Regions from separate parts of the Methylobacterium durans genome, predicted to be linked through region 2. Evidence: predicted binding sites of a transcription regulator. Region 2 holds the regulator's gene; each other region holds the start of a gene.
What was found. The regulator HrcA, encoded in region 2, represses chaperone genes, less so after heat shock. The targets are predictions, from matches to a motif close to GTTAGCACTCNCNNNNNGNGAGTGCTAAC.
Positions count from the first base shown of each region.

Region 1: a site for HrcA is predicted at 3,866-3,894, ahead of groES (co-chaperone GroES). Genes of this name have one in related genera too.
Region 3: a site for HrcA is predicted at 3,178-3,206, ahead of groES (co-chaperone GroES). Genes of this name have one in related genera too.

Region 1 covers NZ_CP029550.1:819,134-825,181, reverse strand. Annotated here, with positions in the region: gene DK389_RS03835 (helix-turn-helix transcriptional regulator) at 1-93, shown strand, start outside; gene DK389_RS31975 (hypothetical protein) at 768-1,208, opposite strand; gene groL (chaperonin GroEL) at 1,757-3,406, opposite strand; gene groES (co-chaperone GroES) at 3,498-3,785, opposite strand; gene DK389_RS03820 (extracellular catalytic domain type 1 short-chain-length polyhydroxyalkanoate depolymerase) at 4,025-5,284, opposite strand; gene DK389_RS03815 (CopG family transcriptional regulator) at 5,364-5,783, opposite strand; gene DK389_RS03810 (dienelactone hydrolase family protein) at 5,946-6,048, opposite strand, start outside.
Region 2 covers NZ_CP029550.1:309,462-315,509, forward strand. Annotated here, with positions in the region: partial or broken gene hemW (radical SAM family heme chaperone HemW) at 1-1,157, opposite strand, end outside; gene rdgB (RdgB/HAM1 family non-canonical purine NTP pyrophosphatase) at 1,202-1,831, opposite strand; gene rph (ribonuclease PH) at 1,828-2,553, opposite strand; gene hrcA (heat-inducible transcriptional repressor HrcA) at 2,779-3,816, shown strand; gene DK389_RS01360 (DUF1236 domain-containing protein) at 3,857-4,711, opposite strand; gene DK389_RS01365 (MFS family transporter) at 4,972-6,048, shown strand, end outside.
Region 3 covers NZ_CP029550.1:2,095,780-2,101,827, reverse strand. Annotated here, with positions in the region: gene DK389_RS09600 (LysR family transcriptional regulator) at 1-148, shown strand, start outside; gene DK389_RS09595 (ComEA family DNA-binding protein) at 240-431, shown strand; gene DK389_RS09590 (hypothetical protein) at 472-963, shown strand; gene groL (chaperonin GroEL) at 1,060-2,700, opposite strand; gene groES (co-chaperone GroES) at 2,747-3,061, opposite strand; gene DK389_RS09575 (usg protein) at 3,354-3,626, shown strand; gene DK389_RS09570 (hypothetical protein) at 3,922-4,287, shown strand; partial or broken gene DK389_RS09565 (transposase) at 4,458-5,830, shown strand.

The DNA of each region.
Region 1 (6,048 bases), 510 kb from region 2:
ACCGTGCTCAAGCGCGTGTTTGAGAAGACGGGCGTGTCGCGCCAGAGCGAGCTTGCTGCGCTCATGGGCAAGCTGTTCATGCTGCGCCAGTAGTAAGTTCATGCCGCCAACTGACGTCACCAGGGACGAGCCCGCATCGCAGCCAGACTTCCCTCGGTTGCATTGAGGCGTGCCTGTAGCGCGCGTTCGCATAAGTCTGCTTCCCTCACGAGTCTTGCTATCGTTGGCCAATCCTGGGCTGCTTCCTGCCAAACGATGGCGGCCGGGAACGCGAGCTTCATTGAGTTTTAGAGCGCCGCTGGAACACGTATGCGTCTTGTGCATGCTCTAGCTTGTCCATTGAGGTGGCAACGAGAACGTTCCGGCTGCGGCCGCCAAGCTCGCCGCCGAAGCGAGCCCTCGCGCAGCACCGACGCTGCAAGACGATGAGCCCTGCCAGATCCTGATGGGGCTCCTTTTTGCGTCTGCGGGCTGCTCAAGAGCTGCGAGGATCAGGTGATCTGCAGAGCCGTTGATCTGACGCACGGTCCGCTTCCCCCCGCGGCCGTGCTTTTGGTCCCCAGAGACGACCTTTAGCCCCGGCCCCGCCGGGGTTTTTCTTTGCGCGCTAAGCCCAAGGGCGCAGGCTGATCGCCGATTGAGCGTCATGGAGCTCCAAGCTTCCCTCACAGCATGGATCTTCTGGCGCCCCTTCCTGAATGCTGGTCCTCCCAGAAAGAGCCAAGCCCCCGAAGCCGAAGCGACTTGGTCGCGGAACTGCTACCGCTTCACGAACCCGATGTTGGCAGCCACCGCCCCCAACCGATCGGGCTCCCGTTCCTTGCGCGGCTTTCCACCGGTTCCCTCCTGCCGTGCCTGGGCTTGCAGGCGGTCACAGTCCTCATGAGGCCAATTTCGCGAACCGTGCGATGATGGTTGAGCGACAAGAGGAGATTGATCATGGCCTCGGAGAAGAAGCACGGAAACCGCGAAGCTAAGAAGCCGAAGAAGCTAGTACCGAAGACGATCGCGGCAGCGCCATCCACGAAGGACATGGTCAGCGCGGCCGTCAAATCGGCCAACAGGAAATAGGCTTCGTCACTTCGGGCCTGGTCGATGACCTCAGCCCGGTGAAGGGGACGAACATGATGATTTCCGCACCTGCGGACGGTCATCTGCGCCAGGTCCTCAACCGCCGCAGCGAGTGGTGGATGAGGACGCGCGATCACCCGAATTGCTTCTCGCCATCGGCTCAAGCTGGCCCCATGCGGCTCGGAATGCTTGTCATCGCAGCATTCACCTCCCTCTCGATGCTCACCGCAACGCCGGTGGCAGCCACGCCAGGGCTGCCCAGGCTTCAGCCCCGCGCTGCGGCGGTGCTCAACGGACTCGAATGGGGGACGAGCTTAGGTGGAGCCGACTGCAAGCGCCGGGACTGCTCAACGGATTTCGCTCTGTCCATGGAGCTCAAGGAGCGGCCTGCGGGCACGCCCGAGCAGCGCCTGCGCGGTGAAGTCGCTCGGACGGATCATCCTGGCGGCCCTGGGCGGCTCGTGGGGTCGATCCACCGTGCCGGCCGAATCTGGACGGCGCGACGGGACCGCGGCTTCGTCGGCCTCGTGGAGATCGGCGAGCGCGACTTGTGGCTCTGGCTCGTCTCGCCTGCCGATCGCGATAGAGAGGAAGGCGACTGGGAGGAAACCGGCTTTGGGTCCATGCCGGGAGTAGACCGGCCGCCGCGAGGCGGCCGGTCTGGTTGGATTGATGCTGGTCGGCTTCAGAAGTCCATGCCGCCCATGCCACCCATGCCGCCGCCGCCCGGCATCGGGGGAGGCGCGTCCTTCTTCGGGGCATCGGCAACCATCGCCTCGGTGGTGACGAGGAGGCCGGCGACGGAGGCGGCACCCTGGAGCGCCGTGCGCACGACCTTGGCCGGGTCGACGATGCCCGCCTGCAGCATGTCCACGTACTCTTCGGTCTGGGCGTTGAAGCCGTAGGTCTCGGAGCCCTCGTTGTCGGTGATCTTGCCGACCACGATGGAGCCCTCGACGCCCGCGTTCTGGGCGATCTGACGGACCGGAGCCTCAAGCGCCTTGAGGACGATCTTGATGCCGGCCGCCACGTCCGCGTTGTCGCTCGAGAGGGCGGAGACCGCCTTCCTGGCGCGGAGCAGCGCGGTGCCGCCGCCGGGGACGATGCCCTCTTCCACCGCGGCGCGGGTGGCATGCAGCGCATCCTCCACCCGATCCTTCTTCTCCTTGACCTCGACCTCGGTCGAACCACCGACGCGGATGATTGCAACACCGCCCGCGAGCTTGGCCAGACGCTCCTGGAGCTTCTCGCGGTCGTAGTCCGAGGTGGTCTCCTCGATCTGCGCCTTGATCTGCCCGACCCGGGCCTCGATGTCCGCCTTCTCGCCGGCACCGTCGATGATCGTGGTGTTCTCCTTCTCGATACGCACCCGCTTGGCGCGGCCGAGCATGTCGAGCGTGACGTTCTCAAGCTTGATGCCGAGGTCTTCCGAAATTGTTTGTCCCTTGGTTAGCACCGCAATATCTTCCAGCATGGCCTTGCGGCGGTCGCCGAAGCCGGGCGCCTTGACGGCCGCGACCTTGAGGCCGCCGCGCAGCTTGTTCACGACGAGGGTGGCCAGCGCCTCGCCCTCGATGTCCTCGGCGATGATGAGGAGCGGCTTGCCCGTCTGCACCACGGCCTCGAGAATAGGGAGGAGTGCTTGGAGTGAGGACAGCTTCTTCTCGTGGATGAGGATGTAGGGGTCATCCAGATCGGCGACCATCTTCTCCGCGTTCGTGATGAAGTAGGGAGAGAGGTAGCCGCGGTCGAACTGCATGCCCTCGACGACGTCGAGCTCGGTCTCGGCGGTCTTGGCTTCCTCAGCCGTGATCACGCCCTCGTTGCCCACCTTCTGCATGGCCTCGGCGATCATCTCGCCGATCTCCTTGTCGCCGTTCGCCGAGATCGTGCCGACCTGGGCGATTTCCTCGGACGAGGCGACCTTCTTGGCGCGGCCCGTGATGTCCTTGACGGCGGCCTGCGTGGCGAGGTCGATGCCGCGCTTCAGGTCCATCGGGTTCATGCCGGCGGCGACGTACTTGGCGCCCTCACGGACGATCGACGCGGCCAGCACGGTCGCGGTGGTGGTGCCATCGCCCGCCAGATCACTCGATTTCGAAGCCACCTCGCGCACCATCTGCGCGCCCATGTTCTCGAACTTGTCGGCGAGCTCGATCTCCTTGGCGACGGTGACGCCGTCCTTGGTGATGCGGGGAGCGCCGAAGCTCTTCTCGATCACGACGTTGCGGCCCTTCGGGCCGAGCGTCACCTTCACGGCATTGGCGAGAAGCTCGACACCATGCAGCATCTTCTCGCGGGCATCCGACGAGAAGCGTACATCTTTGGCAGCCATAGGGTAGATCCTCTTTGTTAAGTTTCAGCCCCAAGGCACCCAGAGGGGCAGCCTCAAAGGGCAATGGTCACGAGATCGTGGAGCGGCCGCCTCAGGCGACGACGCCCATGATGTCGGATTCCTTCATGATCAGGAAATCCTGGCCGTCGATCTTGACCTCGGTGCCCGACCACTTGCCGAACAGCACGCGGTCGCCGGCCTTCACGTCGAGAGGCGTCACGCGGCCCTGCTCGTCGCGGGCGCCGGGCCCGACGGCGACGATCTCGCCCTCCTGCGGCTTCTCCTTGGCGGTATCCGGGATGATGATGCCGCCCTTGGTCTTCTCCTCGCCCTCGATGCGGCGGACGACAACACGGTCGTGCAACGGACGGAACTTCATGGGGCCTCCGGCTTCCTGCCTGAACGGTGAGCGGCTTGTCAGCGCCGTTTGAGAGGGGCAAACGCCCCTCCTGCGGAGAGCTTAGCACTCGTCGCGGACGAGTGCTAACGATTGTGGGCCGAATTCGCTCACCGTGTCTAAGCTGACCGTTTGCGGCGTCCGCTCAGCGCGCCTCTGATGTGCTCCAGCCAAGACGCGAGATGTGATCTCCTGCTGATCTGACGTGCGCCCTACGGACTTCAGTGCCGTGTCTGGGCAGCTGTGCTTGCGTGAGCCAGGAAGAAGCGCAACATCTCCAGACTCGCATCGGGGCCGCGCGGGTCGGTGTACGTCCCGCTCTCACTGCCCCCCGACCAGGCGTGCCCGGCACCGTGCAGGGTCCACTGCTCCAACAGCGCCGGCTCGCCGCGTTCGCGCTGAACCGTGCATGTGTAGGCCATCCCGCCCTCGGATGTACCCCGAGTGACCGCTGCATCCAGCGTCCTGCCGGGCGCTGCTTGGGCGATGACCCGGTCACCGTTGACGGGATTGACCGTGCGGTCGGCGTCGCCGTGAAAGACAATGGTTGGCACCGTGCGTCGCGTGCCTCTCGGCTGGACCGCACCTCCTCCGTTCATGGCCGCAAACGCGGAGGGCATGTCCTTGGCCGCGCCGGAGGGAAGCCCCGAATGCACCCCGACTGCCGCGAACAGATCGGGGTAGGTCGCCGCCAAGATCGCCGCAGCCGCGCCGCCGGCCGAGAGTCCCGCGGCATAGATCCGAGTCGGATCGGCCGAGAACTCGCGGATGACCTCACGGGCGATGCCGGCGATCAGCGAGGGCTCGCCGGCATCGCGCTGCTGATCAGACACGTTGAACCAGTTCCAGCACTTCTGCATGTTGGCCGACTGTGTTTGGCCTGGGTACACCACCAAGAAGGTTTGCTCCTCGGCAAGCTCATTCATCCGCGTGCCGGCAGCGAAGTCGTCGGGTGACTGGGTGCAGCCGTGCAGCATGATCACGACAGGAAGCGCCTGGCCCGTGTAGCCACTCGGGACGTAGACCTTGTAGGGCCGGCTCCCCGCCCCGTTGGAGAAGCTGCGCTCCTCGAACCGCGCTCCATCCGGTACCGGGATTGGGAGACGTTGCGGCGCTCCGAGGCCGTCCCCGAGGCCGGGCATTGAGCTCATCTTGGGGAAGCGCTCGCGTAAGGATCGTAGTGTCTCCGCGAGCCCCTGCCGTTCTGAGGCGGCCGCTCTGCCAATCGGCGCATCACCGACGCCCGCCTTTCCGGAGCCGGGCGCCGTCCAGGCTCCTCGCGGAGTCGAGGGTGCGACCATGTCGATGGTCGGCCATGAGCGCGCGGCACTGCCTCCGGTGCGGGGCGCTGCCTTTTGCGTGGCTGCTTGTGGGTTGGCGGTTGCCGGGCGCCCCTGAAGCAGTGCCATTGCCTCAGTCAGCTGGCCGGCCCGGGTGAGGCGGGTCACCTCGGCCATGTCGATGGTGGAGAATGCGTTCATGGTCATGATCCTGGATAAGGTGGATGAGCCAGCGCAGGAGGACTGGCCTTCACCGCGAAAGGGCAGGGAGGGTGAGGGGTCAGGCGGTACGGTCGGCCAGCGCCGCCTTGACCGCCGGTGAGGCGTGAAAGGCGCCGAGGACCTCGACCGAGGCGATGGCTTCGCGGGCGAGCTCGGGAGTGACGTCCAGGGCGATGCTGGCGAGGCCGAGAACGTGGATGTGAAGCGGTGTGCCAGCGTCCCTGGCCGCCTCCAGATCCTGCCGCGTGTACTGGGACAGACCGAGAGTTAGCTGCTTGCGGGCCACGGACTGGCGGACAGCGTCGCCCTGGCGCTCGAGCTGGTTGCGCACGGCGGTGCGGATGAAATCGGCTCGGTTGGCGTAGAAGCCGTCGCGAACCATCAGGTCGATACGGCCGAGATCAACGAAGCCGAGATTGATCGTCAGCTTCTCGCTCTCGGGCGCTCTCGGCCGAAGCTCCCGCAAATTGTCTGTCATCCTGCTGCCATCCTTATACCATCCCACTGGATGGTCTAAAGATGGTGCCGCGTACCGGCACCGCAAGGGGCTTCGGATTTTCGCTATCGAATTGTCTCACGCGAGCCCTGAGAACTGACGGCAGATTCAGGCGTGTGAAGGAGCAGTCCCGCCGAAGCGATCTCAGGCATGCTTCAGGCCGAGATGTCGGTCCAAAAAGGTCGTCACCTGGGCAGCCGAACCAAACTGCGCCGTTCCCGTGAAGCCATGCCCTTGCCCAGGGTAG
Region 2 (6,048 bases):
CGAGTTCGGCGACGAGGGCGTTCAGCACCGGCGCCCCCTTCGGCGTCGCCGCGATGCGGCCCCCGGCAGCCGGGCGACGAGCCCGTCCGCGACGAGGGTGGCGAGGCGGCCGGCATCGAGCGGGCGGCCCTTCAGCGCCGCGTAGCGGGCCGGATCGATACCCTCGGTCAGGCGCAGGCCCATCATCAGGAACTCGTCGCCCTCGTCGGCAGGCGCGAGGGCTTCCGTCTCGACGATGCCGTGGCCCTCCGCCTCGACGCGGGCGAGCCACGCCTCCGGTGCGCGCTCCGTCACGGTGCCGATGCGCCCGGCCCCGGTGACGAGGCGTCCGTGCGCGCCGGGGCCGATGCCCGCATACTCGCCGTAGCGCCAGTAGAGCAGGTTGTGGCGCGACTGCGCGCCGGGCCGAGCGTGGTTCGAGATCTCGTAGGCCGGCAGGCCCGCCCGGTCGCAGACTTCCTGCGTCACGTCGTAGAGGGCGCGCGCGCTCTCCTCGTCCGGCGGGACGAGGCGGCCGGCCCGGGCGAGGCCGTGGAAGGGCGTGCCGGGCTCGATGGTGAGCTGGTAGAGCGACAGGTGCTCGGCTGCACGGGCGATCGCCTCCGTCAGCTCCGCCCGCCAAGCCTGCGGCGTCTGGGCGGGCCGGGCGTAGATCAGGTCGAACGAGGTCCGCTCGAAATGCGCCTGCGCGGTGCGCACCGCGTTGAGCGCCTCCTCCGCATTGTGCAGGCGCCCGAGCCCCTTCAGGGAGGCGTCGTCGAGGGCCTGCACGCCGAGGGAGACGCGGTTCACCCCGGCCGCCCGGTAGCCGCGGAAGCGGCCCGCCTCGACGCTCGTCGGGTTGGCCTCCAGCGTGATCTCGACATCCGCCGTCGTGCCCCACGCCGTCTCGATCGCCTCCAGCAGGCCCGCGACCGTCGCGGGCTGCATCAGCGAGGGCGTGCCGCCCCGAGGAAGACGCTCGACACGCGCCGCCCCGGCGTGCGGGACGCGACATGCGCGATCTCGGCGCGGAAGGCCGCGAGGAAGCGCGGCTCGTCGACCGGCGCCTGCCGGACATGGCTGTTGAAGTCGCAATACGGGCACTTCGAGGCGCAGAAGGGCCAGTGCAGGTAGACGCCGAATCCGACGTCGCGGGTGGGGTGATCGATCAGCATGGTGTCGCCGGTGGCCCCACTGCGGCCGGGATGTCGATGCCGCCTCACGGCCGGCGCAGACAGGCTTCCGCAAGGGTCACGAAGGCACGGGCCCGGTGCGAGAGGGCTTGGCCGCTCTGCCAGTCGACGCCGTGCTTCTCCTCTGAGGAGATCTCGCCGAAGGTCCGGTCGAACCCGTCCGGGCGGAACATCGGGTCGTAGCCGAAGCCGGCCGTGCCCCGCGGCTCCACGAGGTCGCCGAAGACCCGGCCCTCGAAGAGCTCGGTATGCCCGTCCGGCCAGGCGAGGACGAGGGCCGAGACGAAATGCGCCCGGCGGTTCGTCGCGCCGCGGCGATCGAGCTCCGACAGGATGCGCGCCATCGCCCCGGAGAAATCCTTCGACGCGCCCGCCCAGCGGGCCGAGAACAGGCCCGGCGCCCCGTCGAGGGCGTCGACGCAGAGCCCCGAATCGTCGGCGAAGGCCGGCAGGCCCGAGGCTTCCGCGGCCGCGAGCGCCTTGATGGCGGCGTTCTCGGAGAACATCGTGCCGGTCTCCTCGGGCTCGGGCAGGCTCAGCTCGCCCGCCGAGACCGCCTCGACGCCGAACGGCGCCAGCAATTCGCGCATCTCGACGAGCTTGCCGGCGTTGTGGGTGGCGATGACGACGCGGCCCGTGAGGATGCGGTGGCTCACGCGGCGCTCCCCGCCAGAACCTGCTTCTGGAGCGCGACGAGCGACCCGACGCCCGTCTTGGCGAGCCGCAGCAATTCGAGGAACTCCGCTTCCGAGAACGGCTTGCCCTCGGCCGTGCCCTGCACCTCGACGAGGCCGCCCGAGCCGGTGATCACGAAATTGGCGTCGGTCTCGGCCGTCGAATCCTCGGCGTATTCGAGATCGAGGACGGGCACGCCCTGGTGGATGCCGCAGGAGACGGCCGCCACGTGGTCCCTCAGCGGGTTCACCGAGATGATCGAGCGCTTCTGCATCCAGGCGAAGCAATCGTTGAGCGCCACCCAGGCACCGGTGATGGCCGCGGTGCGGGTGCCGCCATCGGCTTGGATGACGTCGCAATCGATCGTGATCTGGCGCTCGCCGATCGCCGGCAGGTTCGTCACGGCGCGGAGCGACCGGCCGATCAGCCGCTGGATCTCCTGCGTGCGTCCCGAGGGCTTGCCCGAATTCACCTCGCGCCGGGTCCGCTCGTGGGTGGCGCGGGGCAGCATGGCGTACTCGGCGGTCACCCAGCCCTTGCCGGAGCCGCGCAGCCACGGCGGCCCGCGCTCCTCCAGGGAGGCAGTGCACAGAACCTTCGTCTCGCCGAAGCTCACGAGGCAGGACCCCTCGGCGTAGCGCGCCACCGCGCGCTCGAGCGTGACCTTGCGCAACTCGTCGGCCGCGCGCTTCGAGGGCCGCATCGCCTCTCTCCCTGTCCTGTCGGATGTCAGGGCTGCGCTCATAGGCCCGTCGGGCGGAGGCGGCAACCCGACCGGCCTGCGCAACCCCGCCGCGAGGATCGGGCGCAGGACGCAACGGTTGATCCGGCAGCCCGCGAGCGACACAATCGGCCGTCAGGACGAATTTCGGTGACCGAACCTCCGCGCTCCCTCTCCTCCCCGCAGCAATTCCAGGCGCTCGCCGCGATGAACGAGCGGGCCCGCGAGATTTTCCGGCAGATCGTGGAGAGCTATCTCTCGACGGGCGAGCCGGTGGGCTCGCGCAACCTCGCGCGCATCCTGCCGATGGCGCTCTCGCCCGCCTCGATCCGCAACGTGATGGCGGATCTGGAGCATGCGGGCCTGATCTTCGCGCCCCACACCTCGGCCGGCCGCCTGCCGACGGAGCAGGGCTTGCGCTTCTTCGTCGACGCGATGCTCGAACTGGGCGATGTGGGCCGCGAGGAGCAGGAACTGATCGAGGCGCAGATGCGCGCCGCCGCCTCGCGCCACACGTTCGATTCCGCGCTTGCCGAGGCCTCCACCCTGCTCTCGGGCATCTCGCGTGGCGCGGGTGTCGTCGTGACCACGAAGCAGAACGTGCATCTGAAGCACATTGAGTTCGTGCGGCTCGACCGCGACCGGGCCCTCGTCGTCCTCGTCTCGGACGACGGCTCGGTCGAGAACCGCCTCCTCGATCTGCCGACGGGCCTGCCGACCGGGGCGCTCCAGGAGGCTTCGAACTACCTGAATGCCCGCCTGCAGGGCCGCACCCTCGGGGCTCTGCGCGCCGAGATCGAGGCCGGGCGTCAGGTGATGAAGCGCGAGCTCGACGCCATCACCGAGCGCCTCGTCGATGCGGGCCTGGCCACCACTGTGGGGCCGTCCGACGCGCGCCAACTCATCGTGCGCGGCCAGGCGAACCTCCTCGACGACCTCCGGGCGGTGGAGGATCTCGAGCGGATCCGCCTGCTCTTCAACGATCTCGAGACGCAGAAGGACGTGATCGATCTTCTCGCCCGGGCCGAGGGCGGCGAGGGCGTGCGCATCTTTATCGGCTCGGAGAACAAGCTGTTCTCGCTCTCCGGCTCGTCGATGATCGCCGCGCCTTTCCGCGACGGCTCGCAGAAGATCGTTGGCGTGGTCGGCGTGATCGGCCCGACGCGGCTCAACTACGCCCGGATCGTCCCGATGGTCGACTACACTGCCCGCGTCGTCTCGAAGCTTCTCGACGGCGGGCGGTGAGAGGGTTCAGGCGGCGCCGGAGCGCCGCCCTTTTGCCGGATCAGGCCGGGATTACGTCCACGATCTCGTAGGTGTCCGGATCGATGATGACGATGTCGTCCTCGACCAGGATGAACCGGAAGCCCCGATAGGCCGGCACCAGCGTCAGGATGGCGGGCGGCAGCGTGTGCAGCGTCACCGAGCGCGGGATCGCCGTGCCGACGTTGAGGCTGAAATTCACGCTGCGCACTGGCGACACGCCGACCCGCGTGATCGACTGGCGGAACTCGGTGCGCTGGCGTGTGTCGAGGCGGTTGACCGCGCCCCGCGCCTCGGTGCGACCGCCGCGCTCGGCCGCGCCGTCGCGCCCGCCCCGACCCTCGCGATCCGCCGCGCCGTCGCGCCCGCCGCGTCCATCACGATCCGCAGCGCCGCCCCGGCCGTCACGCTCGCCGCGCTCGGCACCGCCCTCGCGACCTCCGCGCTCGCCGGCATTGCGGCCGCCGGGCTCCGTGCCGCGCTGGGCCGCACCGCCCTCCTCGCGTCCGCCGCGCTGCCCGGCCTCGCCGGGTTCGCGGCCGCCGCCGCCGCGCTCGGCCGCCCCGCCGCGCGGACCCGCGCCGCCGGCACCGCCTTCGCCGCCACGGGGACCCGCGCCGCCAGCCCCACCGGCCTCACCGCCGCCGCGCATGCCGGCACCGCCGCCCGCGCCACCGGCTCCGCCGCCGACGCCCGCACCACCTCCCGCGCCCGCGCCGCCTGCCGCGCCCGCGCCCGCGCCGCCTCCGGCACCTCCCGCGGCCCCGCCGCCGCCGCCGCCCGCACCGCCTCCGGCGCCCCCGCCCTGCGCGAGGGCCGTCGCGGCGCCCAGAACCAGCACGGCGGCCGTCACCGTGCTCCGAAAGAGCTTGCTCATGGCGTTATCCGTTCCCGTCTTCGACGCCGCCCTGGCGTCGACTCCGGCCCGCAACGAGAAGGTGCAGGAAATCGTTCCGCAGAAATGCGTTGCCGGGCGCCCGCACCATCGCGCGCTGCGCGACCCCGGCGTGACAGTTCGAGGTATCTCAGTCCGTTAGCATGCTCGCACGCCTGTTCGGATGGTACGGCAGGGTCTAAACGTGCGGTAGGCGGCCAGAAGAACGATCACCGTCGCCGCGTGCCGGAGAGGAACCGCCCATGGACACGTCCAGCCCCGATGCCATCGGGATCGCGCCGTCCGCCCAGGACGACGCGGCCGACCGCCGCCGCCGCATCATGGCGATCGTCGGCTCCTCCTCGGGCAATCTGGTCGAGTGGTACGATTTCTACTGCTACGCCTTCTTCGCCCTCTACTTCGCGCCGGCCTTCTTCCCGCAGGGCGATCCGACGAGCCAGCTGCTGCAGACGGCGGGCATCTTCGCGGTCGGATTCTTCATGCGCCCGATCGGCGGCTGGCTGTTCGGCCGCATCGCGGACCGGCTCGGGCGGCGCACCTCGATGATCATCTCGGTGCTGATGATGTGCGGTGGCTCGCTCGCCATCGGCTTGCTGCCGACCTACGCCATGGTCGGCGCGGCGGCCCCGATCCTGCTCCTCATCGCCCGGATGGTTCAGGGCATCTCGGTGGGCGGCGAGTACGGCACCAGCGCCACCTACATGAGCGAGGTGGCGGTGAAGGGGAAGCGCGGCTTCTACGCCTCGTTCCAGTACGTGACGCTGATCGGCGGCCAGCTCATCGCCTCCCTCGTCCTCGTGTCGCTGCAGGCGATCCTGACGGCCGACGAGCTCAAGGCCTGGGGCTGGCGCATCCCGTTCTTCATCGGCGCGCTCGCGGCCGTGGTGGCGCTCTACCTGCGGCGCTCGCTGGCCGAGACGATGGAGAAGGGTGGCGACCGGGAGCAGGCCGGCACCTTCAAGGAGCTGTCGAAGCACTGGCGCGCCTTCTGCGTCGTGCTGGCCTACACCGCCGGCGGCTCGCTCAGCTTCTACACCTTCACCACTTACATGCAGAAATATCTCGTCAACACGGCGCACATGGAGAAGACCACCGCCTCGCAGGTGATGACGCTGGTGCTTCTCGTCTACATGCTGATCCAGCCGATCTTCGGCGCCTTGTCGGACCGGATCGGCCGCAAGGCGAACATGCTGCTCTACAGCGGGCTGGGCACCATCATGGTGGTGCCGCTGATGACGGCACTCGGGAGCAACAAGGATCCCTACCTCGCCTTCGCGCTGATCACGCTGGGGCTCGTCGTCATCAGCTTCTACACGGGC
Region 3 (6,048 bases), 1.8 Mb from region 2:
GAGCACGGCCGTGAAGCGCCATCCGCTGCCCCCGCATCTGCGGGTCAATCGTACGCACCTCGTATGGTCCGGTGACGCCGGCGCGTCGTTGCAGGCCCTGATGGGGCTTTTGCCCAGCGCGGCCGCCAGTCAGGAGGCGATTGGGTGAAGATGCCAACGCTGCCCGTCCTATGAAGTCAGGACCGGAACGGGAGCAAGCCGCCGGCGTTGCGGTCGGACCATAGCTAGGGACGGGTCCGATGGTCGATCTCAACACGGCAACCGCCGAGGAGCTAGACAGCGTGCCTGCGCTGCAAGGCCACGGCTTTGAGATCGTGCGCTACCGGGAGGAGCGGGGCCAGTTCACCAGTCTGCGACAGCTCGATGAGGTGCCGGGTCTCAGTGGCAAAACAGACGGTACCGCGGATCAGGTCACAGTCTCGGAGAGCTAGGCCGCACACCAAGATACGAAACGGTTGTTGAGGACCGACAATGTTGAAGTCACCGTCGCTGTTGATCTTCGTCGCCGCCATGGCTAGTGCGCCGTCAGCGCAGGCGCTCGACCTGGACGAGATGAGAGTCCGCACAGCCTCCTTCGCGACCGACTACCTCCGGATCTGGTCGTCGGGCAATACGGCCCCAATTACGAGGGTGCCAGACATGTACGCTCGCACCGTTACGTTCTACGGTCGCCGCTATACGCAGGATCAGCTCATTGCGGAGAAGCGCCGAGCGATCCAGCGCTGGCCTTCTCGGCGCTATGTGCATCGTCCCGGCACGATGCAGGTCACCTGCAACCTGCCGGCTCAGAGATGTGTGACCCGCTCCACCATCGATTTCGAGGTTAGCAGTTATCCCCGTCACGCCGCGAAGCGCGGTTCGGCAAGGTTCGACCTTGGCATCAGCTTCGCCGATCGCGGCCCTCGGATTGTTCACGAAGGAGGAGGTAGTTCGAACACGCGGCGGTCTGGCCGAGGTGCCTGATTTGGCATTGGGCTCAGTCGTGCCGGCACATAGGTGCCCGAAAAGCAAAGGGCCGCCCAGAAGGCGGCCCTTGTCGTTGGTAATAGGGTGGGCGGATCAGAAATCCATGCCGCCCATACCGCCGCCTGGCATCGCGGGTGCGGGGCTCTCCTTCTTCGGCGCATCCGCCACCATCGCCTCGGTGGTGACCAGAAGGCCGGCGACCGAGGCCGCACCCTGCAGGGCCGTGCGCACGACCTTGGCCGGGTCGACGATGCCCGCCTGGAGCATGTCCACGTACTCTTCGGTCTGGGCGTTGAAGCCGTAGGTCTCAGAGCCCTCGTTGTCGGTGATCTTGCCGACCACGATGGAGCCCTCGACGCCCGCGTTCTGGGCGATCTGACGGACCGGAGCCTCAAGCGCCTTGAGGACGATCTTGATGCCGGCCGCCACGTCCGCGTTGTCGCTCGAGAGGGCGGAGACCGCCTTCTTGGCGCGCAGCAGCGCGGTGCCGCCGCCGGGGACGATGCCTTCCTCGACCGCGGCGCGGGTGGCATGCAGAGCATCCTCCACCCGGTCCTTCTTCTCCTTGACCTCGACCTCGGTCGAACCACCGACGCGGATGATCGCGACGCCACCCGCGAGCTTGGCCAGACGCTCTTGAAGCTTCTCGCGGTCGTAGTCCGAGGTGGTCTCCTCGATCTGCGCCTTGATCTGCCCGACGCGGGCCTCGATGTCCGACTTCTCGCCGGCGCCGTCGATGATCGTGGTGTTCTCCTTCTCGATGCGCACCCGCTTGGCGCGGCCGAGCATCTCAAGAGTGACGTTCTCAAGCTTGATGCCGAGATCTTCCGAGATGGTTTGTCCCTTAGTCAGGACTGCGATGTCCTCGAGCATGGCCTTGCGGCGATCACCGAAGCCCGGCGCCTTGACGGCCGCGACCTTGAGCCCGCCGCGCAGCTTGTTCACGACGAGGGTGGCCAGCGCCTCGCCCTCGATGTCCTCGGCGATGATGAGGAGCGGCTTGCCCGTCTGCACCACGGCCTCGAGAATAGGGAGGAGTGCTTGGAGTGAGGACAGCTTCTTCTCGTGGATGAGGATGTAGGGGTCATCCAGATCGGCGACCATCTTCTCCGCGTTCGTGATGAAGTAGGGAGAGAGGTAGCCGCGGTCGAACTGCATGCCCTCGACGACGTCGAGCTCGGTCACAGCAGTCTTGGCTTCTTCCGCCGTGATCACGCCCTCGTTGCCCACCTTCTGCATGGCCTCGGCGATCATCTCGCCGATCTCGGTGTCGCCGTTCGCCGAGATCGTGCCGACCTGGGCGATCTCCTCCGAGGAGGCGACCTTCCTGGCACGGCCGGTGATGTCCTTGACCGCAGCCGCAACAGCCTGGTCGATGCCGCGCTTCAGGTCCATCGGGTTCATGCCGGCGGCGACGTACTTGGCGCCCTCACGGACGATCGACGCGGCCAGCACGGTCGCGGTGGTGGTGCCATCGCCCGCCAGATCACTCGATTTCGAAGCCACCTCGCGCACCATCTGCGCGCCCATGTTCTCGAACTTGTCGGCGAGCTCGATCTCCTTGGCGACGGTGACGCCGTCCTTGGTGATGCGGGGAGCGCCGAAGCTCTTCTCGATCACGACGTTGCGGCCCTTCGGGCCGAGCGTCACCTTCACCGCGTCGGCGAGGATGTCGACGCCGCGCAGCATCTTCTCGCGAGCATCCGACGAAAACCGTACGTCCTTGGCAGCCATAATTGTCACTCCTCTCGACACATGACGAAATCGATAGACCCCTGGATCAGGCGGCCTGTTGCAGAGAGCCCCGGGCCTCGATCACGCCCATGATGTCGGATTCCTTGAGGATCAGGAGATCCTGACCGTCGATCTTGATCTCGGTGCCGGACCACTTGCCAAACAGCACGCGGTCGCCGGCCTTCACGTCGAGAGGCGTCACGCGGCCCTGCTCGTCGCGGGCGCCGGGCCCAACAGCAACGACCTCGCCCTCCTGCGGCTTCTCCTTGGCGGTATCCGGGATGATGATGCCGCCCTTCGTCTTCTCCTCCGCGTCGATGCGGCGGACAACAACTCGATCGTGCAACGGACGGAACGTCATACTTGTCTCCAGTGCGAGAGCTACGGGTCGAGAAGTTCGCCAGGCTCTCTGATGAGCTGCCCAGCTACGGCTGACTGGGGCGCGAGAGGCCCTCTGCGTCAGACCGCCGCGCAGGTTTTAGCACTCGTCCCATGAGAGTGCCAGGGCGGACTGATGAAGCTTGGCAGCAGTCAGGTTCCGCGAGCGCTAAGCGTCTGGCTCTGTTTGCGCTTCTCGATTTCTTCTTGGTGGCCGCGGCAACCTTCTTGCTTGTGGCAGCGTATCTGTTCAGACGTTCGAACGAGGTGCCGCGATGAGTGTTTCGACAGACTTTCGTCGCCAGCTCGAAGGCTACAGCCTGACGACCGCCGAGATCCTCTACCACCTGCCAGACCATCCGCACCTGCTGCAGAGCTTCGTCTGGCAGCATCACGATCTGTTCCCGGAGTTTCCCGAACTGCGGCGCTTCCTCGCGTTCTGGCAAGAGACGCTCGATGGGCCGCTCCACTCTGTGAAGGTGGCCCACAGCCGCCTGATCAAGCCCGCCGAGTTGAGAGCGATCGGTGCGGAATTCCACCTGCACTAACCGGGTACGGGCCGTCATTGGCGAGGCGCCGGATTTCTGGGTCATGCCCATGCGGGTGGTGAGCATCGAAGGAACATGCCGCTACGTGTTCGGTGCCGCTGTGTGGTGGTACGACCGATGCCGCATGGAGGGCGGCTCAGGGCCAGGTTCTCTGCGGCAGCGCCACCACGACTGAGGCGATCGGGCACCACGTGCCCTAGATCGAGAGCAGCTGGCACTTGGCCCGAGCGACGGCGAGGTCGTTGCGGATCGACCTCCTGACCGTGATATGCGGAGGGTCAGGAGGCGCGTCGCGATGGGAAGTTACAGGTCGGGCATCGGACGCGCCGTCGTGGCACTATGGCTGCTCACGCCGCAGCCGTCGTCGGCGGCTCCGGGCGAGGACTGCAGCCCCAGCAACATAAAGAAGAAGGAGCGCAGCCATAAGGCTGCCGCCGACGCGCAGTCGGCGATGTCGCGTGAACTCGAGAAGGCGAACAGGAAGGGGAGCGGCGCCGGTCTCTCGCCCGCGTTCTGCGAGGCCGTAAAGCGCCGGATCGCGGCCCTGCAGGCGAATGTGGATCTACTCACGGCGAACCCGGATTGCGTCGTCTCGGGCGATCTGGAGACGACCCGGAAGGAACTGGATCTGGAGCAGAGCACGGCCTCGCTCTGCAGGTAGGCTCCCTCTCGCCTGTTCCGACGGCGGGCCCCTGGCGAGACAGGTTCGCGGAGCGCTACACCGTCGGGAAGCAGACCGTCCGAATAGCGCCGATTGTGTTGAAAAACTCGGGTGTTGCGGCGGTAGTCGTGAGGTGATTCACTTCTGTCGAGAGACGGAGACCGAAGCAGATGATGGGACCTCGGCAAGTCGAGCAGGGTGCCCTGTTCTACGAGTTCTCGCTCGATACACATATCCCAGCCGACCATCTGCTGCGCGCCATCGACCGCTTCGTTGACCTGTCGGGTCTACGCGCGCACCTGCAGCCGTTCTACAGCTCGACGGGCCGGCCCTCGGTCGACCCCGAGTTGATGATCCGCATGCTGCTCATCGGCTACTGCTTCGGCATCCGATCCGAGCGCCGCCTGTGCGACGAGGTCCACCTCAATCTCGCCTATCGCTGGTTCTGCCGGCTCGGGCTCGACGGCCGGGTGCCGGACCATTCGACCTTCTCCAAGAACCGCCATGGCCGCTTCCGCGACAGCGACCTGCTGCGCTGCTTGTTCGAGACCGTGCTCGCCCGCTGCATCGCCGAGGGGCTCGTGGGCGGCGAGGGCTTCGCGGTCGACGCCAGCCTTATCAAGGCTGATGCCAACCGGCAGAAGGGTGTTGAGGGTACGAACGGCCTGCCACCCGAGAGCGTCAGCCGCGCCGCCCGGGAGTACCTGGCTGTGCTCGACGACGCCGCGTTCGGAGCTGCGACGCCGGTCGTGCCTAAGCTCGTTCCCCCGCCGACCCGGCCGCGCGCTGGACGGGTGCGGACGGTGGGCTGGCCTACTTCGCCTACGCGGCCAACTACCTGATCGACCTCGACCACGCGGTCATCGTGGACGTCGAGCCGACCACCGCGATCCGGCAGGCCGAGGTCACGGCCGCCAAGCGCATGATCGTGCGCTCGCGCGAGCGCTTCGACCTCTACCCGGCCCGGCTCGCCGGTGACAGCGGTTACGGCTCGGCCGCGATGCTGGGCTGGCTCGCCCACGAGCAGGGCATCGAGCCGCACATCCCCGTCTTCGATAAGTCCGAGCGCCGCGACGGCACCTTCAGCCGGTCGGCCTTCACCTACGACCCTGGCGCCGACGCCTACACCTGCCCGGCCGGCAAGCACCTGCGGCAACGCCAGAAGGTCTATCGGTCACCGCCCCCGCTCGTCGACGCAGACGGGATGCTGCGCTACCGCGCGAGCAAGTACGACTGCGAAGCTTGCGCGCTGAAGCCACGATGCTGCCCCAACGCATCCGCCCGCAAGATCCCACGCTCGATCCACGAGGGCGCCCGGCAGATGGCGCGCGACATCTGCGCCTCGGAGGCGGGCCGTACCTCGCGGCGTGAGCGCAAGAAGGTCGAGATGCTGTTTGCCCACCTTAAGCGGATCCTGCGGCTGGATCGGCTTCGGTTGCGGGGGCCAGACGGGGCCCGAGACGAGTTCCACCTCGCGGCCGCCGCCCAGAACCTACGGAAGCTGGCCAAGCTGATCCCGCTGGGGCAGCCGAGCCTAGCCTGACCGGCTGGCGGGAGCCCCCCGGCCAAGCACCCGGTCAAATCTCAATCCAGGCCAACCGCGAGTTTTTCAACGAAATCCGCCCATTGCCGTCATTCAGCCCGTCCAGGCGGCTTCTCAAAAGCGGCCATTCGCCGACCGAGCGTTTATGAAGCCTCCGAGTTCATACAGGCTGCGCTGTGCTCCAGCTTATGATGGAGCGGCAGCTAGTTTGGTGAGCA